4 regions of the Paenibacillus sp. FSL R7-277 genome follow, and region 2 is predicted to be linked to each of the others. Evidence: predicted binding sites of a transcription regulator. Region 2 holds the regulator's gene; each other region holds the start of a gene.
The links. Region 2 encodes Rex, which represses fermentation and respiration genes when NADH is low (regulators of the CRP and FNR family bind a similar motif). Its sites were predicted from a motif close to TTGTGAAATATTTCACAA; they were not measured.
Positions count from the first base shown of each region.

Region 1: the regulator Rex is predicted to act here: its motif matches at 1,634-1,651, upstream of C173_RS03455 (flavocytochrome c).
Region 3: the regulator Rex is predicted to act here: its motif matches at 2,346-2,363, upstream of nirB (nitrite reductase large subunit NirB).
Region 4: the regulator Rex is predicted to act here: its motif matches at 6,008-6,025, upstream of C173_RS24480 (DUF1641 domain-containing protein).

Region 1 covers NZ_ASPX01000008.1:97,304-105,154, reverse strand. Annotated here, with positions in the region: gene dcuS (DcuS/MalK family sensor histidine kinase) at 1-1,539, shown strand, start outside; gene C173_RS03455 (flavocytochrome c) at 1,667-3,226, shown strand; gene C173_RS03450 (NAD(P)/FAD-dependent oxidoreductase) at 3,310-4,548, opposite strand; gene C173_RS03445 (hypothetical protein) at 4,737-4,970, shown strand; gene C173_RS03440 (spore coat protein) at 5,003-5,401, shown strand; gene C173_RS03435 (Lrp/AsnC family transcriptional regulator) at 5,570-6,061, shown strand; gene C173_RS03430 (aminotransferase class I/II-fold pyridoxal phosphate-dependent enzyme) at 6,075-7,292, shown strand; gene C173_RS35450 (aspartyl-phosphate phosphatase Spo0E family protein) at 7,595-7,747, shown strand; gene C173_RS03420 (alpha/beta fold hydrolase) at 7,835-7,851, shown strand, end outside.
Region 2 covers NZ_ASPX01000064.1:28,872-36,722, reverse strand. Annotated here, with positions in the region: gene dinG (ATP-dependent DNA helicase DinG) at 1-2,176, shown strand, start outside; gene C173_RS18490 (redox-sensing transcriptional repressor Rex) at 2,326-2,976, shown strand; gene C173_RS18485 (amidohydrolase) at 2,966-4,267, shown strand; gene C173_RS18480 (cell wall elongation regulator TseB-like domain-containing protein) at 4,297-4,818, shown strand; gene C173_RS18475 (aminoglycoside adenylyltransferase domain-containing protein) at 5,119-5,880, shown strand; gene C173_RS18470 (hypothetical protein) at 6,106-6,648, shown strand; gene C173_RS18465 (AAA family ATPase) at 6,641-7,851, shown strand, end outside.
Region 3 covers NZ_ASPX01000115.1:277,339-285,189, reverse strand. Annotated here, with positions in the region: gene nirB (nitrite reductase large subunit NirB) at 1-2,199, opposite strand, end outside; gene C173_RS29130 (hypothetical protein) at 2,467-3,153, opposite strand; gene ric (iron-sulfur cluster repair di-iron protein) at 3,286-3,981, opposite strand; gene C173_RS29120 (helix-turn-helix transcriptional regulator) at 4,206-4,430, shown strand; gene C173_RS29115 (DUF6773 family protein) at 4,408-4,851, shown strand; gene C173_RS29110 (hypothetical protein) at 5,048-5,770, opposite strand; gene C173_RS29105 (winged helix-turn-helix transcriptional regulator) at 6,158-6,475, opposite strand; gene C173_RS29100 (hypothetical protein) at 6,601-6,927, opposite strand; gene C173_RS29095 (Gfo/Idh/MocA family protein) at 6,960-7,851, opposite strand, start outside.
Region 4 covers NZ_ASPX01000080.1:526,267-534,117, forward strand. Annotated here, with positions in the region: gene C173_RS24440 (DUF4085 family protein) at 1-281, opposite strand, end outside; gene C173_RS33050 (hypothetical protein) at 312-707, opposite strand; gene C173_RS24450 (GNAT family N-acetyltransferase) at 738-1,286, opposite strand; gene C173_RS24455 (Rrf2 family transcriptional regulator) at 1,673-2,095, opposite strand; gene C173_RS24460 (carboxymuconolactone decarboxylase family protein) at 2,203-2,490, opposite strand; gene map (type I methionyl aminopeptidase) at 2,644-3,390, opposite strand; gene C173_RS24470 (SGNH/GDSL hydrolase family protein) at 3,487-4,116, opposite strand; gene C173_RS24475 (NAD(P)/FAD-dependent oxidoreductase) at 4,282-5,460, opposite strand; gene C173_RS24480 (DUF1641 domain-containing protein) at 5,492-5,929, opposite strand; gene C173_RS24485 (nitroreductase family protein) at 6,253-6,870, shown strand; gene C173_RS24490 (hypothetical protein) at 6,947-7,555, opposite strand.

The DNA.
Region 1 (7,851 bases), on a different contig from region 2:
CTGATTTTATATTTTATTTTCCGGAATCAGATTATTCCGCAGACCCGGCAGGCGCTGGAGGATAAGGCGATTACGATTGCCCGTACCATCGCCCTGATTCCGCTGGTCTCTGAGGGACTCAGTGAGGGCAACAGCAAGGAGATTCAGGACTACACCTCAAGGATCGCCCGCCGCAATGATATTATGTTCGTGGTCGTGACAGATATGAAGGGAATCCGCTATTCTCATCCGGATGCTTCGCTGGTCGGTCTGCCCTTTGCGGGAGGCGGCCAGGAGATATCGCTGCGCGGAGGGGAGAGCATCTCCGAAGGGGCTGGTCCGCTCGGCAGATCCCTGCGCGGCTTCGTGCCGGTCTATAACAACAGGGGGCATCAGGTGGGTGTGGTCATTGCCGGTCTGTCCCTGGAGCGGGTCGAGCGGCTGGTCCTGATGAATGAGTGGACGATTATTGCGATTCTGGTCTCGGGAGCCTTGTTTGGAGCGGGAGGAGCATTCATTCTGGCGGCCCGGATCAAGCGGATGGTGTTCGGGATGGAGCCGGAGGACATCTCCAAGCTGCTCCAGGAACGCAGTGCGATGCTGGAATCCACGCGTGAGGGAATTATTGCCGTAGATCAGGAGGCGCGAATTACCATCCTTAATATGGAAGCACAGCGGCTTCTGCGGGCAGCGGGGATTGGTGGGAGCGCCATGAACCGGCAGATTGCCGAGTATTGGCCGGAGCTGGGTCTTGAGCAGGTATTGGCTGAGGGAGAGGGGATACAGGACCGGGAGCTGGAGCTGGGAGACAGCTCTCTTTTGGTGAACAGCCTGCCAGTCCGGGTGAACGGGAACATCGTTGGCGCGATTGCTACCTTCCGGGATGAAACCGAGCTGGCTGTGCTGGCGGAGAAGCTGTCGGGAGTCTCGGTCTATGCAGAAGCGCTGCGCTCCGGTGCCCATGAATTCATGAACAAGCTGCATGTCATTATGGGCATGACGCATATGGGCCTGTATGATGAGCTGCAGCAATATATTCTGGGAACGGTAAGCAATTACCAGAAGGAGATCGGGTCGATCACAAGACAGATCAAGGACCCGGTGCTGGCCGGATTTCTGCTGGGGAAGCTGAGCCGGGCACGCGAAGCGGGGATGGAGCTGCTGCTGACCGGAGACAGCTATCTGCCGGAGCCGGCTGATCCGCAGGTGATTCATGAGCTGATTACGATTGCCGGCAATCTGCTGGATAATGCTCTGGAGGCGCTGGGGGAGCTCTGTGAGCAACCCGTGAAGCGGGTGGAGCTTGCTTTTCAATATGAAGAAGGGCGGCTGCTATGCGAGGTTAGCGACAACGGTCCGGGAATTCCGGCGGGCCTGGGGGAGAAGATCTTCGTTCAGGGCTACTCCTCCAAGGGTGAACAGCGGGGAATCGGCCTATATCTGGTGAAGAAAAGTGTAGACAAACTGGGGGGTCATCTTGAGCTTGCCGCCGGCTGCGGGCCGGGAGCACATTTTATCGTGGATGTGCCTTATGAGGTGAAGGAGGAGGAGGGTGTGTGAACATTTAAGGTCTGCATACCCGCTTACTTTAGTTACAAAACTCTTTAATAATTTACGGAAGGTTCCACAAACCGCTTCTTTGGCGCTATGATAATTGTGAAAATATGCACAAGGGGGCACAACTCACATGAATAAGAGATTAACAGCGGCGCTTATCCTCATTCTCTCCGTGATGCTGGTCATTGCAGGCTGCGGAAACAACAATGCGGGCAGCAGCAAGAATGAGAGCAAGGGAACAAACAGCGCGACCACAGAGCCTGCAGCAACGGCTACACCTAAAGAGACAGCAGAGGCCGTATCGGGGGCATCCGAAGCGAGCTATACTCCGTATGATCAGTTAAAAGATAAATATGATATCGTCATCGTCGGCGCGGGCGGTGCGGGAATGTCTGCTGCACTGGAAGCCAAAGCGGCCGGCATGAACCCGGTCATCCTGGAGAAGATGCCGGTAGCTGGCGGCAATACTACGAAATCCTCCTCGGGAATGAATGCCTCGCAGACCAAGTTCCAGAAGGAGCAGGGCATCGAAGACAGCAACGAACTGTTCTATGAAGAGACCCTTAAGGGCGGACATGATACGAACAATAAGGAGCTGCTGCACTTCTTCGTGGATCAATCCGCAGGGGCCATTGACTGGCTCGATTCCATCGGAATCCGCTTGAACAATATTACGATTACCGGCGGAATGAAGGAGAAGCGTACCCATCGTCCGGAGGACGGCTCGGCCGTGGGACAATATCTTGTAGCAGGACTTGTCCGCAATGTTCAGGAGCAGGGAATTCCGCTGTTCGTCAATGCGGATGTGAAGGAGCTTACGGTACAGGATGGTAAGGTGAACGGCGTGAAGGTGCTGTTCAACCAGGCCGATGACAAAACGATCAGCGCAGCAGCAGTTATCGTAACTACCGGGGGCTTCGGTGCCAACAAGGAACTGATTGCCAAGGTTCGCCCGGATCTGCAAGGACTGGTAACGACCAACCAGATTGGCAGCACCGGCGACGGCATTGCCATGATTGAGAAGGTCGGCGGAACTACCGTAGACCTGGATCAGATTCAGGTTCACCCGACTGTACAGCAGGAGAAATCCTACCTGATTGGTGAAGCGGTCCGGGGAGAAGGGGCTATTCTTGTATCTGCTGAGGGCAAGCGCTTCGGCAATGAGATGGATACCCGTGACAAGGTGACGGCTTCAATTAATACACTTCCTGAGAAATCTGCTTATCTCGTGTTCGACGCCGGAGTGAAATCGCGTGTCAAGGCGGTAGATCAATACATCAAGATGGGTGTAGTCAAGACCGCAGATACTATCGAGGCACTGGCGGATCAGATGAAGGTTCCAGCCGCTGCACTTAAGACCACCGTGGAAACATGGAACAGTGCGGTGAAAAGTAAGTCGGATGCCGAGTTCGGCAGAACAACCGGTATGGATAATGATCTGTCCGGTGCTCCGTATTATGCGATTCAGATCGGCCCTGGAATTCACTATACGATGGGCGGAGTGGTGATCAACACCAACACTGAGGTCTTGAACAAAGACGGCAAGGCGATTACGGGCCTGTTCGCGGCAGGAGAAGTGGTCGGCGGGCTGCATGGTGAGAACCGCATCGGCGGTAACTCGGTAGCCGAGATTATTATCTTCGGACGTCAGGCAGGGATTAAGTCGGCTGAATTTGTAAAAGCGCAATAAGCTATTATTCTATATTGTTCTCATGTAAAAGGGATGCTCCGCAGCCATCAGGCTATGCGGGCATCCCTTTCTGTGTTGATGCTCTAAGGCTGTATCGCCGGGGAGGGCGCAGGCTTGGCCGACCGGGTCAGCGAGAACAGCTCCAGCTCCGGACGGCTTTTGCCGGCCAGCGTATCGGCAAGCAGCTCGGCGGCAATCATGCTGTAGACCGTGCCGTTTCCGCCATAGCCTTCAATGAAGTAGCAATGCGGGAATTCCGGGTGCGGCCCCATATAAGGCAGTCCGTCACGGGTGGAGCCGAAGACCGCTCCCCAGGAATATTCGGCCTTGATTCCTTGAAGTTCCGGGAATAGGGCCGTAAGCTCCTCGACCAGACGCTCACACTGGGAGAGGACCCTTACCTCACGCCGCTCCACGCTGGTAAGCTGCTCATCCTTGCCGCCGGCGATAATCCGGCCTTCCGGGGTAGTCCGGAAATACAGATAAGGCCGGGCCGTTTCCCAGAGCAGGCTCTGCTCATGCCATTTTGGAAGATGTGGCAGAGGCTCGGTCATAATAGCATAGGTGTTGATCAGCTCTGCTCCCCGGTCCTTCTTCATCTCCTGGGTCTCGTACCCCATAGCAAAGACGACTTTCTTTGCAACAATCCGCCCCTGTCCGGTATGACAGATTACGCCGTCTGGATTGTACTCATAATGAAGGGCTTCGGTATGCTCATAGACCCTTACCCCGCCGGAGTGCGCTTTATGAATCAGGCTGTGTACCGTCCGCAGCGGATTGGTTTCCGCATCTCCTTTGGAATACAGCGCACCTGGTTTGGAGAAGGCGTAATGGGCGCGGATCTTCTCCGCCTCCCAGAACTCCGAATCGAAGCCGTGCTTGATCAGATTCTCATTCTCCTGCTTCAGCATATCCACATCTTCCGGGACGCTGGCATAGAGCAGACTGGTACGTTCGATGATCTGCGGATCGATGTCCAGCTTCCCGGGCAGGGCAAGAATCGCACGCATGGCCTGCTGGCACAGCTTGTAGAACAACACGCCATTCTCTTCCCCGAAAGTATTCATGCAAGCTGTCAGCGACTTGTCATTGGCGATCTGCAGCAGTCCCGTATTGGCGTGGGAGCTTCCGGTACCGATCGTTCTTTTATCGATAAGAACGGTATCTGCTCCACTGAGGGACATGCGGTAAGACATCATCGCTCCGCCCATCCCGCCGCCTACAATGAGACAGTCGCAGGTTATATCTTCCTCAAGCACCGGATATACCGGAGGCTTGGGCAGTGTGTGTTCCCAGGGCAGTTGCCCGCTGACGAGTTTCATAGATCTGTTCGCTCCTTTATGTCATTCAGAGTAGTATTATTTGCACTATTGAAGAGTCTCATGCGTCAAGACCTTAAGGATTATTCATCATATGTGAGCTAGCTTAATGTACCTTCGGGCACATAAACAGCCTTCTCCGGAAGCATACTAAGGAACGCTTGAACAACCAGAAGGAGGGACTACCGAACATGCAATCTAACCAAATGCAGGCACTTAGCGGAAAAGAATTGGAATACATTGCCGATTCCATTTCCAATGAGGATTTGCTGATTAAGCAGCTCGCGGCTACAGCCGGAACCACTCAGAACTCTGCCGTGCAGGGGATCTGCATCCAGCAGATTCAGAGTCATACCCATCACATGGATATGCTGGTCCAGCTGCTCCATCAGCATCAGCAGTACGCACCATCACAGCCGCAATAACAGAACCCACAAACTTTGAAGGAGGTTTTACTGTGTACGCACAGAATGGAACACCGTTTATGGCGGATGAAGATTTACTGAACACAATTTTGGCTGATCTGAAGCGGACTGTCCGCGAGTACACCACAGCAGCTACAGAATCGAATTGTCCCGCCGTCAGACGGGTATTCAATGATTTGACCATGGATACCCTCAGAATTCAGGGAGAACTGTATATGCAGATGTCGCAAATGAACATGTACACCGTTCCGGGCAAAGCGCTGCGCCAGGATGTGGACAAGCAGATTCAGAGTGCCCAGCAGACCCAGCAGAAGCTGCAGCAGTTCGTGCGTGAGAAAACAGGCGGGGCAGGAGCGTATAACCAGAACTCGAATGTTTCGCAGCATCAGCCGAACGTCCAGCAGCATCATAACGGTTCCTATTATATGTAACCCTGGCGATGGCCCTGTGAAGCATTAGAGCGCTTACCCGGCCATGCAGGAGAAACTATAAAGGGAATGAAGTCAAATAGCCCCGCCTCGGCGGGGTTATTTTGTTTGCAGAACGGTACTTTTCATGTCATATTAATACTAAACTCTTTTTTGCAGGAGGCCCTGAGAATGAATGAATTGAAGAGGAAAGTGCTGGAACTGCTCAAGGAGGACGCGCGAAGCTCAACGGCATTAATGGCGACCCTGCTTGGTGCAGAGGAAGAAGATGTGAAGACCGTGATCGCTGAAATGGAGCAGGATCATGTCATTGTGAAATACGCGACGGTAGTCAATTGGGACAAAGTCGATGATGAACGGGTGACGGCGCTGATCGAGGTGCAGATTACCCCGGAACGGGGCCGCGGCTTCGAGGGCATTGCCGAACGGATCTATCTGTATCCGCAGGTTAAATCCGTCTATCTGATGTCCGGCGCTTACGATCTGCTGGTGGAAGTGGAAGGACGCAATCTGCGCGAGGTCGCTAATTTTGTGTCTGAGAAGCTGTCACCGATTGATGCTGTGCTCTCTACCAAGACGAACTTTACGCTCAAAAAATACAAACAGGACGGTATCATCTTTGAAGAGCATGAGGAAGACAACCGTCTGATGATATCTCCGTGAAGGATGTAATGTCATGATCATTAATAACGCTCAGCACACAGGAGATAAAGGCAAGTCGATGAACTCTTATTTGGCCCCGCTGGTCCAGCAGATTCAGCCTTCGGGCATCCGCAAGTTTTTTGATCTGGCGGCAGGCAGCAAGGATATTATCTCGCTCGGTGTCGGCGAGCCGGACTTCAAGACGCCCTGGCATGTGAGAGAGGCCTGCGTCTATTCGCTCGAACGAGGCTTCACCGGTTACACCTCTAATGCCGGAATGCCCGAGCTCCGCGAGGGGATTGCCGAGTATCTGGAGACCCGCTTCGCCGTGAAGTATGATCCGGCGAATCAGATTATCGCCACAGTCGGCGGCAGCGAGGCCATTGATTTGGCTCTGCGTGCCCTGATCTCTCCAGGAGACGAGATTCTGATACCCGAGCCATGTTACATCTCTTATTCTCCGATTACGGCTATCGGCGGCGGTATTCCGGTAGGCATTGAGACCTTCGGGAAGAATAACTTCAAGCTGACTGCCGAGGATCTGGAGGCCAAGATTACCCCGCGCTCGAAGATTCTGATTCTCTGCTATCCAAGCAATCCGACGGGTGCCATCATGAGCCGTGAAGATTGGGAGCCGATTGCCAAGGTGGTAGAGAAGCATGATCTTATCGTCATCTCGGATGAGATATATGCCGAGCTTACGTATGGAAGCAACCATGTCAGCTTCGCTTCGCTGCCGGGGATGCTTGACCGGACGATCCTGGTCAGCGGGTTCTCCAAGGCCTTCGCCATGACCGGCTGGCGGATGGGCTATGCCTGCGGTCACCCGGACCTGATCTCAGCCATGCTGAAGATTCACCAGTATACCGTCATGTGTGCGCCTTCGATGGGCCAGGTGGCTGCGCTGGAGGCCCTTACCAACGGAATGGAAGAGAAGGACCGCATGACAGACTCTTATAACCAGCGCCGCCGATTGATTGTCAAGGGGCTGCGGGAGGCGGGACTTGAGTGTCATGAGCCGCAGGGTGCCTTCTATGCATTCCCTAGTATCCAGGCCACCGGCCTGACCTCCGACCAGTTCGCCCAGCGTCTGCTGCTTGAATATAAGGTCGCCGCCGTTCCGGGAAGTGTCTTCGGTCTGGGCGGAGAAGGCTATCTGCGCTGCTCCTATGCCACCTCGGTGTCCCAGTTGAATGAAGCGGTTGAGCGAATTGGGGCATTTGTCTCACAGCTGGCCCGGGAAGGGGCCTGACAAGGCTCGACAAAGAAGTAAATAGAACTATAGCCGATCACCTTCTGATATGGTATTATTTTACTCTAAGGACAAGAAACACCTGTAATACACTTACATGGACCTCTTATTCCGGGAATAAAGGCGCTTCATATCTGGTTGCATAGAACCACACAGTTCTTATCTGGATGACGCGCAATACTACATCAGGAAGGGTGATTGTGCTGAGCGCAGATTATTACTTATCCTCCTTTGGCGGGAAATGTGGCTCCGGAAGCGGGCGACCTCCTGCCAGAGAAGATGCGAATGCACGCAGGCTCTCGCTGGAAGATGAAATTCAGATGCTCCGCAGCAGAATGGAACAGCTCTTTATGCAGGAGAAGTCCTTTACCTCGGATAATGTAATAGCAATCAGCAGCTTGCTGGATCTCAAGATTAATGAGTATATGAGAGGCCGCCACCGCAAGAGCAATTAATCCAGCACGATTATATCAAGCGGATGTCTTCCTTTGGGAGATGTCCGTTTTTTTGAATAATGAAGTACCGGAAGGTGGAGTATGAAAATGATCAAGGTATTTAA
Region 2 (7,851 bases):
ACGGGAGGATGGAAGCGTCAATCCGCTGGAGAATATTACCTTTGAAGAATATATGGATGAGGTAACCAAGCGGCTGAAGGCTGTTCTTCCCCAGTATGAGAGCCGAGAAGCCCAGGAGCTGATGATCCATGAGGTCATTACAGCGCTTGAGCAGGACAAGCATCTGCTGATTGAAGCGGGAACAGGCACCGGCAAATCGCTGGGTTATCTGCTTCCGGCCATCTACCATAGTGTGAAAAGCGATCAGAAGGTGATGGTCAGCACGCATACCATTAACCTTCAGGACCAGCTGCGGGAGCGGGATATTCCGCTCTTAACCAGCGTTGTGCCGTTCCCGTTCAAGGCCTCCATCTTTAAGGGAAGAGGGCACTATTTGTGTCTGCGCAAGTTCGAACATAGAATGAACAAAAAGGACTTTACGAGTCCAAGGGAAGAAGCGCTCACCGCTGCGCAAATGCTCGTTTGGCTGACTCAGACGACGACCGGCGATGATGAGGAGCTTAACTTAAGCGGACGGGGCGGCGATTTCTGGGAGACTGTAGCCAGTGATACTGACTCCTGCCTGGGACGCGCCTGTCCCTGGTTCCGCAAATGCTATTACCACCGGGCCAAGCATGAAGCCGGGATCTCCGATGTGGTAGTCACCAATCACTCCAAGCTGTTCGCAGATGTCAAAGCCGGGCATCAGCTTCTTCCGGCGTACGACCATCTTGTGATTGATGAAGCCCATCATCTGGAGGATATTGCCGGCAAGCATCTTGGCATGCAGATGAAATATTTCACATTCGCCCATACCCTCACCCGACTCTATAAAGATAGCCGGAGCGGGCAGCTGCCTGCCCTCCGTCAGAGTCTGCAGTCTTCGGGCAGTGAGCAGGCTTCCGAATGGAGCGGCGTGATCGACCGGATCTATCCCGATCTGCTGACGGTGAAGGAGTCCTGGGATGCGCTCAGCGACCGGCTCTTCAGCCTGCTGCCTGAGCGCAGCGATGCCGGGGCCGGTGAAGCAGGCCAGCTGGTGGCACGCCTGCAGCCGGGCAAGAAGCCGAAGGATTGGGAGGAGCTGGCTGCCCTTGAGAATACACTGAACCTCAGTCTGAGCGATATCATCCGCAAGGGCGACAAAATGCTCAGTGAGATGCGTGACACGGACAGCCAATCCTCCTCAGACAGTCTTGTGACCGATATCGGCGGGTTATTCAAGGATCTGGCATCCATTAGAGAGCAGATCCGCTTCTTCATGAGTCTGAACGATGAGAATATCGTGTATTGGCTGGAGGGAAGCGGTAATTATAAGGGCAAGTCGCTGCAAATGTATGCTGTTCCTGTAGATGTCAGCACCCAGCTCAGGGAGCTGTTCTTCGATAAGAAGAAGAGCATTATCCTGACCTCGGCCACCTTATCCGTGGATAAATCCTTCCAGTTCATGATTGATAACCTGGGTCTTGGCGAGGCTGCAGAGCAGCGGCGTCTGATGACTGCACTGCTTCCGTCGCCATTCAAGTATCGTGAGCAGGCTCTCCTGGTCATTCCGCGGGACTTCCCGAGCGTCAAGGGGAGTATTGGGGATGCCCGCTTTGTGGACACCCTCGTGCACTCCCTTGCTGAGACAGCTGTAACAACACGGGGGCGGATGCTGGTGCTGTTCACCTCCTACAAGATGCTGCGCCAGGTGTATGAACCGCTGAAGGAGGCACTTGCCTCACAGGATATCGCGGTACTCGGACAAGGTGTGGAAGGCGGCAGCCGGAGCAAGCTGATCCGCCGCTTCCAGGACAGCCCGGCTTCGGTCTTGCTGGGTACCAGCAGCTTCTGGGAAGGGGTGGATATCCCGGGAGAAGCATTGACCTGCCTGGCGATTGTCAGACTGCCGTTCCAGCCGCCGAATCACCCGCTGGCAGAAGCGAAGTCAGAGCTGCTTCAGGCACAGAAGAAGAATCCGTTCATGAAGCTGTCCGTGCCGCAGGCTGTCATCCGCTTCAAGCAGGGCTTCGGGCGGCTGGTCCGCACGGCGCAGGACCGGGGCATCGTAATTGTGTACGATACCAGAGTGATTGAATCGCATTACGGAAAGTACTTTCTGTACTCGCTCCCCGGTCCCAAGATGGAGCATATGCTCACCGAGCAGATGGTCCCGAGAATTGCCGAATGGCTGGATGACGGCGGGGTTTCCTAATTCATCTGCTATTGCTATTATTAATAAGTCATGATTATCCTGAAGATCCGTTCCCGCCTGTCCTGCCACTCCGGCAGGCGGCGGGGCACGGTTGCTATAATTGTACGGAATGAAGTGTAGGCTAACAAAACTTTTAAGGAGGAGAATACATGAAATCGGATAAAATATCGGAGGCCGTCGTGCGCAGGCTGCCAGTGTACCTGCGTTTCCTGAACGATCTCCAAAAACGTGAAATCTCCACAGTCTCTTCTCAGGAGCTGGGCCAGAAGCTTGACCTAAATCCCGCCCAGATCCGTAAGGATTTGGCTTATTTCGGTGATTTTGGCAGAAAAGGCATCGGCTATGATGTATCTTATCTGATTGAGAAGATCCGCCATATCCTGAAGCTTGACCAGCAAATTAATGTTGCACTGGTTGGAGCCGGTAACCTCGGTCATGCCTTGTCTAACTACAACGCTTACTTGAAGGATACGATGAAGATTACTGCAATCTTCGATGCCTACCCGCCGAAGGTGGGCCAGCAGATCAACTCGCTGGTTGTGCAGCCGATGGAGGAGCTAAGCAGTACCATCCGCTCGCAGGGCATCCGGATCGGGATTATTACCGTGCCTGACAGCGAAGCCCAGAACGTAGCTGATATTCTTGTGGATTCCGGTATCGAAGCGATTCTGAACTTCGCACCGGTTATTCTCAAGACGCCTGCCAATATCCGGATTCATGCCGCAGATTTCACCACAGATCTGCAGAGCTTGGCCTATTATTTGCATGATGGAAAGGATGAGGCTGAAGATGAGCAGTAAAATCACGATAATCAAGAACGGGCACTTTCTGGTTCCGGGCAGTGACAAGCCGGTTCTGAGCGGGTATATGACCCTGGAGAATGATCTGATTACTTACATAGGTGAAGCTGAGCCGGTAGTGGAGGATGGCGCTCAGGTCGTAGACGGCAGCCGTCTGCTGTTCATGCCGGGTCTGGTCAATACCCATGGGCATACGGCCATGTCACTGCTGCGCGGATACGGCGACGATATGGTGCTTCAGACTTGGCTGCAGGAGAAGATGTGGCCGATGGAAGAGAAATTCACTGGTGATGATGTATATTGGGGAACCTCGTTGTCCGTGCTGGAGATGCTGAAGGGCGGCACAACCACCTTCCTCGATATGTATGATCATATGGACCGGGTAGCGGAAGTGACCGAGCAGTCCGGTATTCGTGCTGTGCTGATGCGCGGCGTAATTGGGCTGTGCCCGGAAGAGGTACAGCAATCGAAGCTCGCTGAGGCGATTGCTTTTGCCCGTAACTGGCACGGCAAGGCTGACGGCAGAATTACGACCATGCTCTCACCGCACGCCCCGTACACCTGTCCTCCAGAGTTTTTCATGAAGTTTGTGCAGGCTGCCCATGATCTGGACTTGCCAATGCACACCCATATGTCCGAGACGCGCCATGAAGTGGAGCAGAACGTGGCCGACTACGGACTGCGTCCGGTCGCACATCTGGAGAAGCTCGGGATGTTCACCCGTCCTTCGCTCATTGCCCACGGGGTTCATCTGAATGATGAAGAGATTGGGATTCTGGCCCGCTATAACGTTGGCGTGTCGCATAACCCCGGCAGTAACCTTAAGCTGGCCAGCGGGGTTGCGCGTGTTCCTGAGCTGCTGCGAGCCGGGGTTAAGGTTTCCCTGGGTACAGACGGAGCGGCAAGTAACAATAATCTGGATATGTTCGAAGAGATGAGGCTGGCGGCTCTGATCCACAAGGGTGTAAGCGGTGATCCTACAGCGGTACCGGCTCCTGAAGCGCTGCTGATGGCGACGGAGTATGGGGCGCAGTCTATTTTCCTAAGCGGGGTAGGCAGGCTTGCCGCAGGGATGAAGGCCGACTTTATTGCACTTGATATTGATCAGCCGCATCTGCTGCCGCATACCGATCTGCTCTCCCATGCCGTATATTCGGCAAGTGCCAAGGATGTGGAGCATGTATGGGTGAACGGCCAGCAGGTTGTGAAGCATGGACAATGCCTGACACTTGATGAAGAAGCCATCCGCCGCAAAGCACAGGAGACGTTCGAGAGCCTGCTTAAACGGTAATTCAGGGGAACGGGAAAGGAAGCAGCGTGGTGAAGAAGAAGAGGAGAAAATGGATCTGGCTGGGGATTACCGTGGTGCTGCTCCTTCTGTTCGGACTAAGCCAGTTCTATGCCTACATTATGAAGGACCAGTGGAACGAGCGGAGTGAGGCCAAGGAGCTGGCCCGGGCGCGTGCCGGACTAACAGAGGTAACCAAGGCCCAGAAATCTATCTGGAATGAGAATGAGATCTACTGGGTGCTGACCGGTAAAAATGAAGCAGGGACCGAACTGATGGTGTGGGTCCGTTTCACCTTGGAGGGCAAGCCTGCCGGAGGCGACAACGACCTGTATGCTGAGGAACTGAGCAATGGCACCTCAGAAGAGAAAATGCGCGGAATCATAGCCGCCCAGCTGCCGGACATTACGATCGAACGGCTGCTGCCCGGTGTATACAACGGGGAATATGCCTGGCAGCTATTTTACAAAAAAGACGGGCGATTCTATTATAATTTTTACCGCTTCAAGGATGGCAGCGCCATCGGTGAGGGGTACAGTCTGCCGAACCGCTAGCGTCACTTTAAGCGGCCGGGCGTTCAGGCTTGAACTATATTTAGAAGCGGGAGATACAGTGATACTGTACTCCCGCTTTTTTGGCGTGTTATATACGAGTAGAGTATAGGCTAGGCTGTTTATGGATTTGAGAGGCGTGGATCTGTGGCTTACTTAATAAAGGGAGGCATTGATCGGAGCTGCTCCCTACTGCTCTGTTGTCAATGTGTACATACACCAGTATATACAGATTGCAGTACCATTCATGTACATGAACTCTCCAATGCTAGGCTAAATCTTAAGACAGAAGGAAGAGATGATATGGAAGTTTTAGCATATTTGGATCAGGCGGTTGATTTGTTTAAGGAAGAGCTGGGGGATAATCTATCGGGGATTTATCTGCACGGCTCCCTGGCCATGGGCTGTTTTCAACCGGATTCAAGCGATATTGATCTGCTGATCGTCATACAGGATAAGCTGCCCGCAGAGGTTAGTCATAGGCTTGCCAGTCGTATTGTAGCTTATCACGACAGTCTGCCGAATAAGCGCGGAATTGAACTGTCTATCGTCCTGAAGACATACCTGCACAACTATGTGTATCCTACGCCATTTGAATTTCACTTTTCAGAAGCTCATTTAGAGCGGTATAGAACCGATGAGAATTATCTGTGCGGCGGCTTTGAGGATGCTGATCTGGCGGCGCATTTTGCAGTAGTCTACGATCGCGGGTTTATCTTATACGGGGAACCGATCCGTGAGGCCTTTGCGCCGGTAGACCGGGGATATTATCTGGATTCCATCGTCCGGGATGTGGAAGATGCGCCGCAGAAAATTGAGAATGCTCCAGTCTATTACACACTGAATCTATGCAGGGTGCTCTATTATGTGCAGGAAGGTCATGTCTCTTCCAAGAAGGAAGGCGGTGAGTGGGGGCTGCAGCATTTACCGGAACGCTATCACGGGCTGCTGAGACGGTGTCTGAAGGAATATAGCGGTGCGGCAGTCGCCGAAGGCTATGAACCGCGCGAATTAACTGATTTTGCGGAATTTATGATGGCTGAAATCAAGCGGACTCCAAACTGAAGATTGACCGGGTAAAAATGATAAGCGCATGAAACATCCAGAAATTAGTATCAAAAATTTTAAATATATTCACAACTTTATGTAAAATCGTATATACACCTATGATATACTACTACTTGTACTAAGACATGCTTAAGAGCATGTCCGTCTCGGATGGGCGCTAGACACGCTGGCTGGTCTTTATTATAGAGTTGTGCTCGGTCATTATTGAGAGGAGGACGTTTCTTGAAACTTCGTCTTGTGCCTGTACTGCTAACGTCTCTGCTGTCTGCTGCATTATTGTTTGGTGGCTGGTATTCCTACCGTACATTCGCGGTGCAGGAGCCGCTGCAGAAGCTGGTATCATCCTACGAGGGAGTGAAGGATTCCCATATTACTATTAAACGCAATGAGGTCACTTTGAAACTGGATTTGCAGCCGGGCACGAAATTACGTGAACTGGTGCAGTATGTATCAAGAGAAGGCAGCACTGCTATTGACGGACGGACCCTGAAGCTGGATGTGGAACAGAAGCCGAGTGAACTGCTGGATGAGTATTGGGATAAAGCGATGTTCTCTGTAGCAGAAGCGATGGAGAGCCGGAAGTATACATTGATACCAGCCAAGCTGGACGGATTGAAGGAGCAGGAGAGCAAGTACAGCGGGGTTACAGCTACCACAGAGATTGACGACAATAATGTATATGTAAGCCTGAGCAACGGCACAGAGAGCAAATTTATCATTCTGCCACGTGCAGCAGCCAAGATGGGAGTGTGGAACAATGCCTAAGTACTGGAAAGAGGTTGTAGCCGGATTCGTTCCGGTCATGCTGATTTTTATGGCTTTTGTGGGGATCAATATCTTCCCTGTAATCATAGCGCTGGGCATGGTTGCCGCGCTCCTGTTCATTGCTCATGCCCGCGGCGGTCTGACGGTTAATGCAGGTGCAGATAAGAAGCGCAAGAAGAACGGCCCTTCCAAGCTGACCTTTGAAGAGATCGGCGGACAGGACAATGCCAAGCAGGAGCTGCGTGAAGCGCTGGACTTCCTGATCCGGCATGAAGAAATCAGCAAGTTCGGGATTCGCCCGCTCAAGGGAATTCTGCTTACAGGTCCTCCGGGAACAGGAAAGACGCTGATGGCTAAGGCTGCGGCACATTATACGGGCTCCGTGTTTGTAGCTGCCTCGGGTAGTGAATTCGTTGAGATGTATGTCGGTGTGGGTGCGGGACGCGTACGCGATTTGTTCAAGGATGCCCGCACACGCGCACTCAAGGAGAATAAGCAAAGCGCCATTATTTTCATTGATGAAATCGACGTCATCGGCGGGAAGCGCGAAGGCGGACAACAGCGTGAATATGATCAGACCCTCAATCAGCTGCTGACAGAGATGGACGGGATTTATAACAACGATACCCCGCGCATCCTGCTGGTAGCCGCAACGAACCGCAAGGAGATGCTTGATTCTGCGCTGCTGCGCCCGGGGCGTTTTGACCGCCATATTCAGGTCGATATGCCTGACAAGAAGGGCCGCAAGTCGATTCTCGACCTGCATGCCAAGAACAAGCCGCTGCATGATACCGTGGATCTGGATAAAATCGCCGAAGAAGCTTACGGCTTCTCGGGTGCGCAGCTGGAGAGCGTGATGAACGAAGCCGCGATCTACATGATGCGCGAGAATCTGACTCTGGTAGAGCAGCGTCATCTGTCGATGGCGATCGACAAGGTCATGATGGGTGAAAAGACCGACCGTGAGACCAACCATGAAGAGAAGAAGCGGGTAGCGATCCATGAGCTTGGACATGCTATTATGGCTGAGCTGCTGCGCCCCGGAAGCGTTAGCCAGGTAACACTGACCCCGCGCGGTCAGGCTCTAGGGTATGTCCGGCATAATCCGCAGACCGAGCAGTATCTGTACACGAAGGATTACCTGGAGAACCAGATCATGATTGCTCTTGGAGGAGCGGCTGCCGAAGAGATGTATTACGGGGG
Region 3 (7,851 bases), on a different contig from region 2:
TCTCTCCAGGTAATTACCGGTCTCACGGTAGTACTGGATAACAGCGGAGCAGACCTCAACCAGCTCCTCGTCGGTCTTCACCTTGCAGAAGGCATCTGCGATCCGTGGTTTAATCCCGCCGTTGCCGCCGATGAATACCTCCCAGCCGCCGTCATTGCCGACAATCCCGATATCCTTCGTGCAGGACTCGGCACAGTTACGCGGACAGCCGTTAACCGCCATCTTGAACTTGGCCGGCATATCCAGCCGCTCATATTTACGCTCAAGCATAGCGCCCATGCCCATGGAATCCTGTGTGCCGAAGCGGCAAAACTGTGAACCCACGCAAGTTTTTACCGTGCGCAGTGACTTCGCATAACCATAGCCGGACGGCATATCCAGCTCCTCCCACACCTTAGGTACATCTTCTTTTTTGACACCGATCAGGTCAAGACGTTGTCCGCCCGTTACCTTCACAACCTTCACATCATACTTCAGGGACACATCTGCAATCCGCTTCAAATCCTCAGGAGTGGTCACCCCGCCATACATCCGCGGTATAACTGTATAAGTTCCGTCCTTCTGAATATTGGCGCTCATCCGTTCATTGACGAATCGGGATTCCTTCTCATCCTCGTGTGTGTCAGGATAGATCATCCCCAGATAATAGTTCACTGCAGGGCGGCATTTCGAACAGCCTTCTGCCTGCTTCCAGTCCAGGACATGCATGACTTCCTTGGTGGTCCGGAGGCCTTTAGCCGTAATCTCGGCTACGATCTCATCCCGGCTAAGCGAGGTGCAGCTGCAGATCCCCTGCTTGGCGCTCTGCTGGAAGCTGTCTCCGAGAACGAATTGCAGAATCTGCTCCACCACCGGCTTACAGCCGCCGCAGGAGCGGGTTGCACCCGTACAGGCTTTGATCTCATCCACCGTAGTGAAGCCGTTCTCCGTAACAGCATCCACAATCGCTTTTTTGGTTACGCCGTTGCAGCCGCAGACGATTTCTTCATCAGCCATCGCTTCAACGGACATGCCTTTCTTGGCTCCGCCTCCGCCGCAGCAGCTTGTGCCCATAACTTCATCATAGATTTCATTGTTCATCTCTGTGCTGTTTTTCACAAGCTTCTGCAGGTTGGCAGATTCCGTTACATCACCGAACAGAACGGCGCCGACAATCACATTATCCTTAAGCAGAATCTTCTTGTAGGTTCGCTTCCATTCATCCTTGGCAGAAATGACGGAATGCTCCGGTGTTTCGGTGAATTCACCAGCGGAGAATACATCTACCCCGGAAATTTTGAGCTTGGTTGCTACAACTGAGCCTTCATAGCCTGGAGTCTGTACACCGGACAGATACTTGGCGAGAACCATGCCCTGCTCGAATAACGGTGCGACGAATCCGTAGCAGGTTCCCCGGTGCTCTGTACATTCGCCGACAGAATACACATCTGCCATAGAAGTCTGCATATAATCGTCAACTACGATCCCGCGGTTAACGGTGATTCCACTGTCCTTCGCAAGCTGGACATTCGGCTTGATTCCAACAGCCATCACGACAAACTCTGCCGGCAGCTCACTGCCGTCACTGAAGCGCAGACCGGTAACCCGTTCTTCGCCTGTCAGCTCTACCGTCTGCTTGCCCATGGCGAATTTCACACCTTGACGTGTAAGCTCTGCCTGCAGCATTGAAGAAGCGGTACGGTCCAGCTGGCGCTCCATCAGATCCTCCAGCAGATGCACAACGGTAACATCCATACCCAGGTTGACCAGGCCTTTTGCAGCTTCAAGACCTAGCAGTCCTCCACCGATCACAGCCGCCGTGCGGTACTGCTTCGCCGCTGCCAGCATCGCATCGCAGTCTGCGATATCGCGGAAGCCGACTACCCCATCCTTGGTGCTGCCGGGTACGGGGAGAATGAAAGAATTCGAGCCTGTTGCAATAATTGCTTTATCGTAAGGAACCGCCAGTCCATTATCGGTCAATATGAGTTTGTTCTGTTCATCGATCCGGGTAACCGTCGTGCCAGTATACAGTGTAATATGATTATCCTCATACCACCCAAGATCATTAAGAATGATGTCTTCAATCGTTTTGCTGCCTTCAAGTACATAGGACAACATAATCCGGTTATAGTTGGGATGCGGCTCACTGCCGAAGACAGTAATATCATAAGCGCCGCCCAGCTTCAGAATCTGCTCAATAGTGCCTACTCCCGCCATGCCATTCCCAATCAGCACTAACTTTTCTCTTTCCGCTGCCACTGGTAGACCCTCCTTCAGAAACTCTGATTTCTTCAATAACTTTACCTGATAGAGAAATTATACTGTCCCCAATTCCATGACAAGTGTGACCACAGTCACACGTTATGTGAATTTTTTCACACAAGTGGATATGACTTCTCCTGTCCAAAATAAACGGATACCCATGCAGTTTCGCACAGATATCCATTCATTTGATACACGATCTCACTCCTATACTTCATTCACTTATTTCAGTACCAGAGAGATCTCCAGCTTGTCCTGCGGACTGAGCTTCATGTCCACTCCATTACCGAGCAGACCTTTATCATTGACCTTCAGTCTCCATTCCTCGCTGCTGAGCGGGGTATATTCCATCACGGAAAGCACCGTCCGGTTATCCTCGGCAAGCCGGACCATACCGCTGTTCTTGAGCAGTCCCTTGACGGACATATCCTGCATAAAAGAAAGCACATGCGAATGTGTCAGCTCCGGCTGCTCGCTCCCCCCGTTCACCGTGATGATGACAGGCTGAAACATCTTTCCGGTTCCGGCAGGCCCTGCTGACATCGTAATGGCCGAACCCGGTTCCAGCGTCGTATTCAGCTCTTGAACCTTCTTGCCGTTCACCTGAATCTCCCAGCTCATATCCTCACCCAGGGAAACCTTATTCACCTCAAGAATACTAGTTCCATCCGCTGAAAATGTAACAACGCCGCTCTTTCTGAACAGCTCTATTATTGAATTCCCAGGCACATAAGCTTCGTTAAGCAATCTGGCCGAGCTTCCGGCCATTTCACTGTCACCCACCTTGACTGAAAAGGTTAATCCTTGGCCTCCGTTACTGCTGCCGCCATTCTCTGATCCCAATCCACAACCGCTTGCCGCGGCCAGCAAGAGAAGGCACAGCATGAAGCGCATCCATTTCGTGGACATCCCACGGCACCGCCTTCATATGTATTTTCCCAGACTCTTTAAGGATAACGCATAGAGGAAGGGTTCTCAAATCATTTCTGCCGGAAGAAAAAGTAAAAAGCCCCCGAAGGGACTTCTACCTTGCAGCAGGTCCTATTGATAACGCAGGAACAAAATATTGTTCTCCAGATGTACATGTTCGAAAGTCATGCCTTCCAGTTCTTCAAGGCGGGCATAGGTCAGGCGATAAGTCGTGCAGGCATGTGCGGGCGGTGTGTAGTCATTAGTAACTCTGCGCAGCTCGCGCAGAATCTCTCCGGCCCCGTCATGCTCAGCTTCCAAATTATGCAGCAGTCCGCGCAGCTCCGCAAGTCCTTCTTCGGTTGGGTTCTGAGTGTAGGCCAGCATCTTAGGGAATTCGCTCTCTTCTTCCTTCGCTGTATGCTGCAGCAGCTCTTCACGCAGCATATTGAACAGACGGTGCATTTCTCCGAGGTGCGGTGAATCCTCACCGTGAACGCGGAACACCTTGGTTACATTTTGACTGATTAGCGGAAGCTCTTCACGCAGATAACGGTGATGCTTGTTCACAATATAATCCACCAGCTCCTCCGAAGAAGCCTCGTTCCAGGCGGTATCCTCTTCCAGAACCGGGTGCTGCTCTTGCAGCTTGTTCAGCTCCTGCACCATTGCTGCCGGATCAAGACCCTTCTCGGCAGCGGCTTCAGCCAGCGGCTTGGCACCTCCGCAGCAGAAATCGATCCGTTGTGCCTTGAAATAATCTGCTGCTTTGGGGAACTGCAGGACAATATCTCTGACCATTGCTTCCGGGGTGAACCCGGGATGAATTGTTGTATCGTTTAATTGATTGGACGCCATGTTGGCCCCTCCTCAGGTTAGATGTAGGTTTGTGCTTCTTTTCACTTCTACACCTTATCACTGGCCTTAGGCGGAACTTGTGATTGTACGCACTAAATATAACAAATTTTAATGAACGCGAACTTTTTGTTTTCAATGTTAAATATACTAGACATTTTGTTTTATATATTTTACAATATGCGTGAGGTGAGGGAATGGGGAAGAATCTGAGGCTCAAAGCCTCGAGAGCGGCAAAAGACATGTCGCAAAAGCAGCTGGCGGATGCCGTGGGGGTCACAAGACAGACAATTATCGCGATTGAGAATGGTGATTACAACCCCACCCTGAGGTTGTGCATTGACATTTGTGTAACACTTGGGAAGACGCTGGATCAATTATTTTGGGAGGGAACGAAGGATGAGCAGAACGAACCTGGATGAGAGACAATTGCAGCAGCGGCACAAGGCGGGGAATCAGGCATTTCTTTTGATGGCATTCTTATTGCTGGCAGACATGGCGCTGCAAAACTACGGAATGAAGTGGCTGGAATATCCGCTTAGTAATTACGCAATTTTCATGCTGGGTGTGGGTTTCTATCTCGTACGGCTGATCTGGAGCGGTGCATATGTGGGACCGGGCGGAGCACAGGGCGGAGCAAAAGGGAAAAACGTTCTGGGTGCACTGCTGGCGATCGTGGTGGCAGCCTGCATCCTTATTGTTACTTTCGTGAATCCAGCCGCCCAATCAGCAACAAACAGCGGTGCGAACGGGAAGGTGATTCTGGTCATTTCCGTTACAGCAGGACTGGTCATCTTAAGCACCGTGTACTTGATCCGGCGGAGGAATAACCGGGCGGAGTAGAGTGGCTTGTACTGCTGTGAGTGACTAGAAGTACAAATAAAGGAGGAGCGGAGCGATCGCCTTTGTGTTTGGATTTCTACCGCGAAGAGCGGTTTGTATCAGGAAATCCAAACACAATAGCGGCCGGAAGTCCAAATGTTCACCGCAGCGACGACCTGGCTTCAAGTTCAACTCTTTTTTTCGAGCTTCACCTTTTCTATCGAACCGTCGCCTGCATGTAAGTCCGCTTGCCCTGCGCATCCTTCAGGTAGGGGCCAAGTCCGGCGAACCGCGAACGATCCACATATACACCCGTCATCCATCTGCCTTCGGTCAGGCCGCCGTTCCACTGCAGCACCAGATCGGGGGCAGAGATCCATTCCTGATACACTCTGATGTTCTTATCCTTATATTCTTTGGCCGGTTTGTTCAATTCGCTTAGCGGTGCCGGGGTAGGGTAGGTGGGCACGAAATATACAGAGATCAGCTCCATATCCTCCTCACTCAGAAAAGCCTCCTCCCCCAAGTAAGGCTGGAGCAGCCGCGTGTTCTCATACATAGACCAGATCACAGCTTGAAGTACCATGCTCTGGCTAATTCCATTATGAAAAGTAAAACGGCGCTGAGCATTTGAGCCACTCCCTCCCTTAGCCGTTACCGGCTCCAGGCAATGCCGTTCACAACCGATACATTTCCAGCCGGACGGGCCTTGAATCCATTTCTGAAATACGCTCCCGCTGTCATTGTCCCCTTTATATAGAGAAGAAATGATCTCATAGGGCACACCGATCCAAGCATCCCACAGAGAATCCGGGAGATAGCTATGAAGCATGAACAACACCTTGTCATAGATCAGCTGTACTTTAATCGAAGCAGTCTCCAGTTCGGCGACATCCTTTTTTCCATAGGTTATTTCCCGGGAAAACAAGGTGATGGTCATGGTCCTCGCCTCCTAAAAGTTGTGTGAGCCCTCCGCTTCCTTCCATCAGCATCGTCCAAAACACATCCCGTAAGCATCCGTCTGCCTTATAACCCTGGGCTTTTCCTACTTTTGTTAACGCTTCCACACATCCGTAATATTTAGTATGTTCTATTATATTACACAGGTAGGGCCTAAGTGCAAGGTTTATTTGGGCAAAATTTGCATAAACAAGCGGAAACGGCATTGCCGTCCTTATAAAGGACGGTACCGTTTCAGCGAGAAATAGAAGGATAAGTTATCGTGTGAAACCTATAAATTCTTATATTTCAAGCAGAACAGCATATGAAAAGCCCCTTACCCGGATACCCGGCAAGAGGCTGTCATCAAAAATATATTACGGTACTGCTACTCCACCCAGCTCTCGGCCCAGGACTGGATTTGCTGCATGACCGGCTCAAGCGCACGGCCCTTCACTGTTAATTCATACTCAATGCGCACCGGTGTCTCCGGGTACACATGTCGTACCAGAATGCCCTCGCATTCCAGATCCTTCATGCGCTCGGACAGCATCTTATCGCTCATTGACGGAATCAGTCCGGAAATATCCTTGAACCGCTTGGGACCGCTCATCAAGGTCTGAATAATGAGTCCGTTCCAACGCTTGCCCAGAAACGAAAAAGCCGTCTCAAATCTCGGGCACATCGTCAGTTGATGTTCTTCCATGGTTATCACCTCTCACTTATGAAGCTTACAATTAGTTAGTATATATAATTTTACCACATTTATTCTGGAATGAACATCGTTTGCCAAAAAAAAGTTCATTAACCCCTATTATTATATTTACGCTCTCAATCCTTGGTGTCTTCTGCCTTGCGTCTTAGCTGGATGGCCTCTGTAACCACATAGGCAAGATCATCGTTACTGTACAGGGAGAGTACGCCCAGCACCGTATCATCGGAGATGAACCCGGCCTCATCCGCGGATACCGTCAGGGCCAGCGCATTGGCCAGCGCCTGATTGCCCTCCTGCTGCGGATAAGCCTGCAGATACAGGGCATGCGGGTCCAGCTTATTATTCACACACCACTGGGCAAATACAAGAATCATCATTTCCTCGTCCCGCTTGTAGCTCTCGATAATCCTCTCTTCCATCGACTTGTTGTCATAATCCTCCATGTTGTTCTCCTCTCTGCTGCGATGCTGACCGCTCAGCGGCTTAATCTTGCTGCTAATTCATGGCTCGGCAATACGGCCGAAGCGGAAATACTGCATTGCTCCGGTGTCGCTATATTACTGAGATAATGGCTGACCGCTCCGCTGAAGCCTCTTCGCTCCAGCACGGTATCCCAGCTGCCGAAGTTCTGCGTGCGCGGCAACGAGCCCTGCTCATATAATATAACCCGTTCCATGTCTGTCACCTCAACCGACCTGCCATGGCCGTGCAGCTCCAGCTTCTCCAGATCGGCCCCTGCATCCCGGACCATGCTGTAATGGCCGGTGGTCCCGTTCTCCCAGCCCAGCATTCCCGAGGCGTGCAGAAGCCGCCCCTCCGCATCCGCCCTCAGGCTGGTGTGCAGCAGCTCATAATCCCCGCCTGACAGCCAGAGCAGCAGATCCAGCATATGAATCAGGTCATCATGGATCGTCTCATGGCTGTTACCCTGCTGCAGCTTCGTCCGGTGTTTGACTGCGGTGGATTGGCTGATGCCTCCGGCCTTATGCAGCCAGGATTTGGCGGCGGCATACATCGGGGCATAGCGGCGGTTGAAGCCCACTCCCAACAGCAGCCCCTTGTTCTCAGCAAGCTCTGCCATCCGGCGGGATTCCTCCAGATCATAGGATAGCGGCTTGTCCACATACACGGACACCCCATGCTCCAGGCAAGAGGTCACCAGCTCATAATGCGTAGTTGTAGGACTATGTATGAACACAGCATCCAGATCCCAGGACAGAAGCTCCGTAAGCTCGGTTGTGCCCCGCTGAAGGCGATACGCCTGGACTGCCCGCTCGACCGTAGCAGAGGAATGGCTGAGCACTCCCACCACCTCGGCCTGATCATGCCGGGAGAGCAGCGGCAAATAGACTTTACGGGCAATATCG
Region 4 (7,851 bases), on a different contig from region 2:
TCATATTCCCTGCCCCACTGCAAGGCCCGTTGCTTGAACTCAGGCGCAGGATAAGTGGAATTTATCGTTCCGTCATGTATCGAAGCGTGGAAGTACCCGGGTAGATATTTCAGCAGATCTTTTTTCATATATTCCACAAAATCCTTGGCCCGCTCCTCATAGCTGATCCCCTCTGCCACATGCCAGGCCACATCCTCCAGCCAGTCCTGCTCCGTCTCCGGGAAGACCATGAACCCGCGCACCTGCATTTCTTCATACCAGGGTATAGTAAAAAATTTCATTCTGAAGCTTCCTCCACTCTGTAGCGATCCTTAATTCCCGGCCAGCTTCTCCCCCAGATATACCCGGTGCTCCTGCGAAGCCGCCACAATCCAGACCGTCACTTGCTGCTTGCTGAACAGGAACTCGCTATCTACTTTGAGATACGGGAGCTTCGTCCCCCCGAAGGGTCCGTCATTACGCAACATTGCATTCTCCGCCTTCAAAATATTCTTCACCTGATCTTCGCTCAGGCGCAGGAACTGCGCAGTCTCTGCAAGTGTCATCAACGGATGGTCCTCAGCTTGGCGTTCCGTCTGCGCACCGGCAGGTGTCAGCAGTTGCATCTCGTAGCCCGCTCTAATCCGATCTCCGATTACGAAGCTGCCGGCAACCAGACACAGGCCCAGAATCAGAGCAGCTCCCAGGATGGTATAATTGTTCTTCATGGGCAAAATCTCCTTATATGTATGCTTGAATCAATGTGCAGGAGTATAAGTAAGGAGCCAACAGTCCCTCCACTCCCCTTCATGCAGTTCATGCTCCGGTAAAAGCTTGCTGCGTACAAATCCGATTTTCTCATAGACTCTGAGTGCCCTGTGATTCCAGCACTGCGGGTCCATGACAATGAGGTCTGCCTGCTCTGCTTCGAGCAGATGCTTCACCATCCCACCTACCAGTAGCGAACCTATCCCCTGGCTCCATAGCTGCGGCTCACCAATGAACTGATCCATTCCGTAGACCTTTCCCGTATAATCTGCGTAGCCGTACTCCGTCAGCTCTTCCCTGCCAACAGGATAGAACTGGATATAACCTATATCCTGACCCATGAACTGCACGATCCCACGGTATAATCCCTCTTCTTCACTTTCATAAAAATTCGTCTGTACCCGTTCCAGATCATGCGGACAGTCCCGGCCTTCATAATACTCCAGCACTGCCGGGTCCGAGAGCCATCGTACGAGCAGCGGTGCATCCTCCTGTTCCAGCCTGCGGACACTGAGGTCCCCGTTCTGAAAAAGAATCATTATGAGATCACTCCTTATATTCCTATAGTCCTGTCACATATGTGTCAGTCTAAACGATAGAAATCGCAGTGTAAAGTCAGCACCAAGCAGCTGCTCATCAAAAAAAGTGGCCCCGCCGGTAACCGACAGGGCCAAAAGTCTATTGTAAGGGGGTCATGGGTCTACTATACTGAGCGAAGCTTAAGCCCAGATGAAAAACACATAAAGGTTTAATGAAAATAGACAGAATTCCGCAAGGATCAAAGAAAGACCCTGCCGAGGCACGGCGGGGTCTTCCACAAATGGTTCCACTGGGGGGTGGAGAACTTCACTATACTCCCGGAACCTTAAAAAAACATAAAACGGGGCTGAAGGTTTCCTTAAATTTACGTACATCAGATCCTGTCTCAAGCCACAGGAAGCTGATGTACGATCTGATCCAGGGTGACCTCCTGCAGCACATTCTCCATCGCCTTCTGTGCAAGAGAGAATACTGGAACAATAGCGCCTGCAATGTTCTTGCCTACCGGACACTCCGGGTTCGGATGCTCATGGACAGAGAACAGGGAGTCCTCTTCCACCGCATTCACCGCCTTATAAATCTGCAGCAGCGTAATATCAGCTGCACTGCGGGCAAGCTTCGCTCCGGCCACACCGGGACGAACCTCCACAAGTCCTGCCTTATTCAGCATACCCGTAAGGCGGCGAATCACTACGGGGTTCGTATTCACGCTGCCGGCGATCCACTCGGAGGTGCTTTTGCCGTCTTTGTTGCTGTCGATTAAGGTTAGAATATGAATAGCCACCGCAAATCGCGTGCTAATGTTCATAACAATCACTCCTTCACACTGGCCGGAATGCTTCCGCCAGATGCAACTATAATAGTTACATTTAGGACAATTGTCAATCCCATGAGGAGTGTGCAGACAACAGAACACTATTCACTGTCATACGCCTGCAATGCCACCGGCAGAGCTTGAATCACCACATTACCCACTGCCGGAAGGGGCAGCAGCACTGCGCTGATGATTTCATCACGGGTTGCGCCTAGTGCTTTGGCATGCTTAACATGAAAGGGGAGCCCGCTCTCCAGCCTAACCGCCGCGAGTACAGAGATATAGGCAATCTCCTCGGTTTTGGCATCCAGGCTGCTTGCGGCATCCAGCTTCTTCACAATTTCGCCAAGGGCCTTTTGCTGCTCCGGCGCTTCCTTCATAAATGTCATAAAGGCATGACTGACTTGCGGTACATTATCCACTTTAATTAACCCTCCGATTCTGGAAACAGATTCTTGCATTCCATATCATAACATCATCTTTAGTATGAGGGTTTCTTGCATAATGCATACATTACAACTGTTAAATATTCCTATATATCTTCAAGCACTAGTCAAAATAATCGGCTTGCCCTTGGTGACCACAATTGTGTGCTCAAACTGGGCCACGCGGCTGTTGTCGGCAACGCTGAGTGTCCAGCCATCCGGCTGCTGCTCTACGAAATCAGTGCCTGTGGACAGAAACGGTTCGATGGTAATGACCTGGCCTTCTTTCAGCACCGTCGTTACACGCGGATTATAGAAGGGCAGAATCTCAAACGGCTTCTCATGCAACGCTTTGCCAATGCCGTGGCTGCACAGGTTACGCACGACTTTATAGCCGCGCTTCCGCGCTTCGGACTCCATAACCCGGCCGATCTCGTTCACCTTCATGCCCGCCCGGAGATGATTAATCACGCTCATCATGGTCTCTTCCGTACTCCGGCAGAGGTGAATCAGCTTCTCATTATAAGGAGGCAATTGAAACGATACCCCGGCATCGCCAAAATAACCGTTCAGCTCGGCGGAGACATCAATATTGATCAGATCTCCAGCCTGAATGACACGTTGTCCCGGAATTCCATGCGCTACCTCTTCATTCACACTGATACAGGTCGTTCCGGGGAAGTTGTAGGTTACCTTTGGAGCAGATTTTGCGCCAAAATGGTTGAGAATCTTCGCCCCCACTTCATCCAGCTCCGCAGTCGTCATTCCGGGAACCACACTTTTCTTCATCTCGGCGATGGTGTGGCCTACCACTGCACCCGCCGCTTTCAGTCCTTGCATATCCTGGAGCGTATCGCTCGTCATCCCTGCTCACATTCCTCTCGTTATCAAAGCTTCACCTTGAGTATGTATCCTACAAGTATAACAGCCTTGTTACGCAGAGTGAAATCAACGTACTTCTTAGCTTATTGCACCTACAGCCTTCATCCAGGCATCGGCGATTAAGGCATGTCCGGCAGGCGAAGGGTGTACGCCATCCGCCGCCCAGTAGGCAGGTTCAGCCTTGACGGATGCCGCTGCGAACAGGCCATCCAGCGGCACGAGTACAGCGCCGTATTCACGGGCCAGCTCACGGACTACGTGGATTTTGGGGTCCAGATCCTGACGCCAGCCCTTGCGGTCTTCCGGCACCGGCAATACGAACGGCTCCACCAGCACCAGCTTTGCATCCAGATGCTGCTTGGTCCGTTCAATCAGATCACGGTAGGACGTCTCAAATTCAGCCGCTGTAGTCTCCTGCCCGGAATCATACCACCGCCAGGTATCATTTATGCCAATATAGATAGACACCCAGGTTGGCTTCAGCGCAAGACAATCCCTCTCCCAGCGCTCCTGCAGATCGACCGCCCGGTTGCCGCTGATTCCGCGGTTCAGGAACGTAAGATTCTTCTCCGCATACTGAAGGCCAAGCCGGGCGCCCGCCATCAGCGCGTAACCAACACCCAGTGATGAGGCATCGGCGTAATTGCGTCCACAATCCGTGATACTATCCCCCTGAAACAGGATGATATCGTTCTTTTGAAATGGCATGCCTGAAATCCTCCTATGAAAACATCTATAGTATGTAAACATGATCATTATAGCAAATCGGCTTTCCTGCGGACACGTTTTCATTGAAAATTATTCCTTCTATTTAAACAGAAAACCCCCTCAGGCTGTCATATGACAGTCCCAGGGGGATCTTAGGATAGAAATTTAATAGGCCAAGCTGAACAAGCCATGGATATGAGTCAAGTAACGGATATTGCTGGCTTCCTTCATTAGAGTGGCTGGCAGCCCCTTCAGCGGAGTGGAGTTACCGCCGACAATGGCTACCCCGTCTTTGCGTCCGAGACTGGCGAGTGTGCCGGAATTGACCGGGCTGAAGGCTTCCTGCGGTTTATCATTAAGATAAGCGAACAGATTGTAGCCAATCAGCTCACCCATCTGCCAGGCGATCTGTGCCGTTGGCGGATAAGGACGGCCATCCGGTGCAAAGACAACAGCGCTGTCTCCGGCTACAAATACATTAGGGTGTGAAGTGGACTGCAGGAACTCATTCACCGTGGCCCGGCCGCGGTTGACTTCAAGACCGGATTCGCCAACCAGCGGATTGCCCTGTACCCCGCCGGTCCAGACGAAGGTGTTCGCCACAATCTGCTGCCCATCCTTGAGATCAATCTTATTATCGGCCACCTTCGTAACCGGAAGACCCGGCAGGAATTGCACCCCGCGCTTCTCCAGGCTGGCTGTAGCGCGCTCAATCAGATGATCCGGCAGGACAGGGAGAATCTTCGGACCCGCTTCAACGAGCAGAAGCTTGATCTCAGCAGGATTCACTCCATATTGCTTCGTCAGCTTAGGCAGAATATCGGCAATTTCGCCTACCAGCTCTACGCCAGTCAGTCCGCCGCCGCCGATCAGAATCGTTGCATCTGCTGCGTTGCGGGTTTTGGAGTAGTCACGAATCCGGTCTTCAATATGACGGCGGATCCGCAGCGCATCTGCTGCTGATTTCAGCACCATGCTGTATTCTTCAAGTCCCGGAATACCAAAGTATGCGGTGGTGCTGCCCAGACCGACAACGAGAGCATCATAGGTCAGCATAACGCCGTCCGAGAGAATAACCTGCTTGTTCTCCGGGGAGAACGAATTGACCTTGGCGATTTTCAGATCAATATCTTTACCGGCGAACAGCTTCGCCAGCGGCATGGCAACCGCCTGTTCAGACGCACTGCCCGCTGCAAGCCGGTGCAATTCCGTAATAATCTGATGTGTCGGATACTGATTGACTACTGTTATTTTGGCTTCCGCTTTGCTCATATATTTACGAATGGTTAAGGCACTAAGCAGGCCGCCGTAGCCTGCACCTAGAATCACTATATGCTTTGACATGATAATTCCTCCATCATTAAGTATTACGGGCTTATTTGCCCGATTGACGTTCACCGCTGACCTGCAGATAGGCATTCATGAACCGGAGAGCCTTCTGTACCTGCGGGTCCTTGATCATCTTCATCATGCCGAACAGGCTGACTGTTTCGCTGCTTGCTTCCGCGCGGTCTTTCGCTTCAATAACAGTAGCCGCCAGATTCTTGGCAGTGCCCACCACAGGACCCGCCATTTCCTTAATCGCACCGACTGTATCATTCTTAAGTACTTCATCCGTGGCAACCGACTGCACAAAATCTAGTGATTTGGACAATACACTGACCATTTGTGTGATCTGCGGCAGCTGCTCTACCAAAAGAATCAGAGATTGCTGCACCTCCGGCTTCAAAAGCTCTTTCAGCACATCCTCTCTGGGAAGAGCTGCTTCTGGTATTTCTTGTTCAGGCAGGGTTTGGGTAACGGTTTCTGACATATCGAAGTCTCCTTTTACAAATCGTATTCTTGCACAATGACATCCAGGTGAAACTATGTGACTATTATAACACTCTATTTGTTATTATTGTCACAATCTTTTTGCCTTTGCAACCTATTTTTGTGATTATTATCACTTCCTCGTCGGTTTTGCCGAACTTAGCCGTTTAATCAGGTTAAATTTACAAATTATTATGTTTTTCCTCATTGACGTATACAGAGAGTCGTGATATCTTAAGCAAGTAACTAAATGTAAGTTTATTAATTAATATCAGCAATTGATTATTACTAAGCAGCATACATATTAGATGGAGGTAATGACTTATGAGTACTTTTTCCGAATTGGTGCAGTCCCGCAGATCGGCTAATAATTTCGTGGAAGGTGTTACCATTCCGCAGAGTGAGCTCGAAGAGATGTTCTCCCTGGCACGTCTGGCTCCCTCGGCTTATAATCTTCAACACACCCATTACAAGGTGATCAGCGATGACAACGTAAAGGAAGCCATCCGCAAGGACGCGTATGGCCAATACAAGATTCACACTGCTTCTGCTGTTATTGTGGTGCTGGGTGACAAAAATGCCTATCTGCAGGCTCCTGAAATCTATAGCGGGCTTAAGCTGCTGGGAGCGATGAGCGAGGATGCATACGAGCAAACCATTCAATCTATCAACGATGCTTATACCGGGAATGATGCGTTCCAGCGGGATGAAGCGATCCGCAATGCTTCTCTGTCAGCGATGCAGTTCATGCTGATTGCCAAAGATAAGGGCTGGGATACCTGCCCGATGATCGGCTTTGATCCGGAGGCTGTGAAGGCTACCCTCGGTCTCGGCGACCATATGGTTCCGGTGATGCTGATTACGATCGGCAAGGATAACCAGCATAAGATCAGACCGCGTGGCTATCGTAAGCCGGTCAATGAGTTTGTTGAATTCATCTAATAAAAAGGGTCTTCCGGCTACTACACCGAAAGACCCCTTTTTTTGTATATCATCCTGCCGTATTCTCAATCCATACTCACCGCGCATACTGCAAAATCGCCACAGCCGCACGCTCCTGCCGCTCTACATCCGTACTGTTCAAGGCTGCCTTCAGGACAGCCAGCGCCTGCGCTACTGTAGCTTCATCCACCTGAACCGGACAGGCACCGGCGGCATTCCCGCCATCCCCTGCCTGATTCCCCAGCCACAGATCGATTCGGGCTGCGGGCAGCACTCCTGAATAGGCAGTTATTCTGCTGTCAGAGGCAAGCAGCCCTGTTACAGCCGGATTAACCGCAGCGAGTGGCAGACTCTTCAGCCAGGTGACACCACGCCGGTGGGCTGTACTATCCTCTGCGCCGCTGTGCCGGGTATCATAGAAGTAATCGCCAAGGTCCCCGAGATACACCCATTCTTCATCGGCGATCAGCACATAATCCCCATCCTGCATCGCATTAATGAAGATATCCAGAGTATGGGTTGCACCCTCCAGCTCCTGCCCGTGATAGCCGGCGGCAGCCAGCTTGCTGATGATCTCTTCTCTGCTATGCTTCTCCAGATCTCCCGTACCGGGATAGCCTGCACATATATAATTATCCTCCAAAAAGGACTTCAGCAGCCCGCTGCCGAGTTCCTCAAGCTTCATTGCATACAAGCTCATTTCCGTTTCCTTTCCCTCCAGGCAAAGCTGCCGGAGTCTACGCAGCATTGAAACCATCCTTTTCATTATACAGCAAAGGCAGCGGGATTTGAATTCGGCAGATTCTAAGGAAAACGCAGAATAATAGCGCTTACAATACCTTTTTCCAAACTGGGAGTGCAAATTTAAAAATTTTGGCTTTTTACTATTCCCCGCACGGACGGTATAATTCAGGTATCAGCTCAAGGAAACAGACACTGCAGGAAGAACGTAAGCCAGGACATAATCTCCGGCAGCTAATC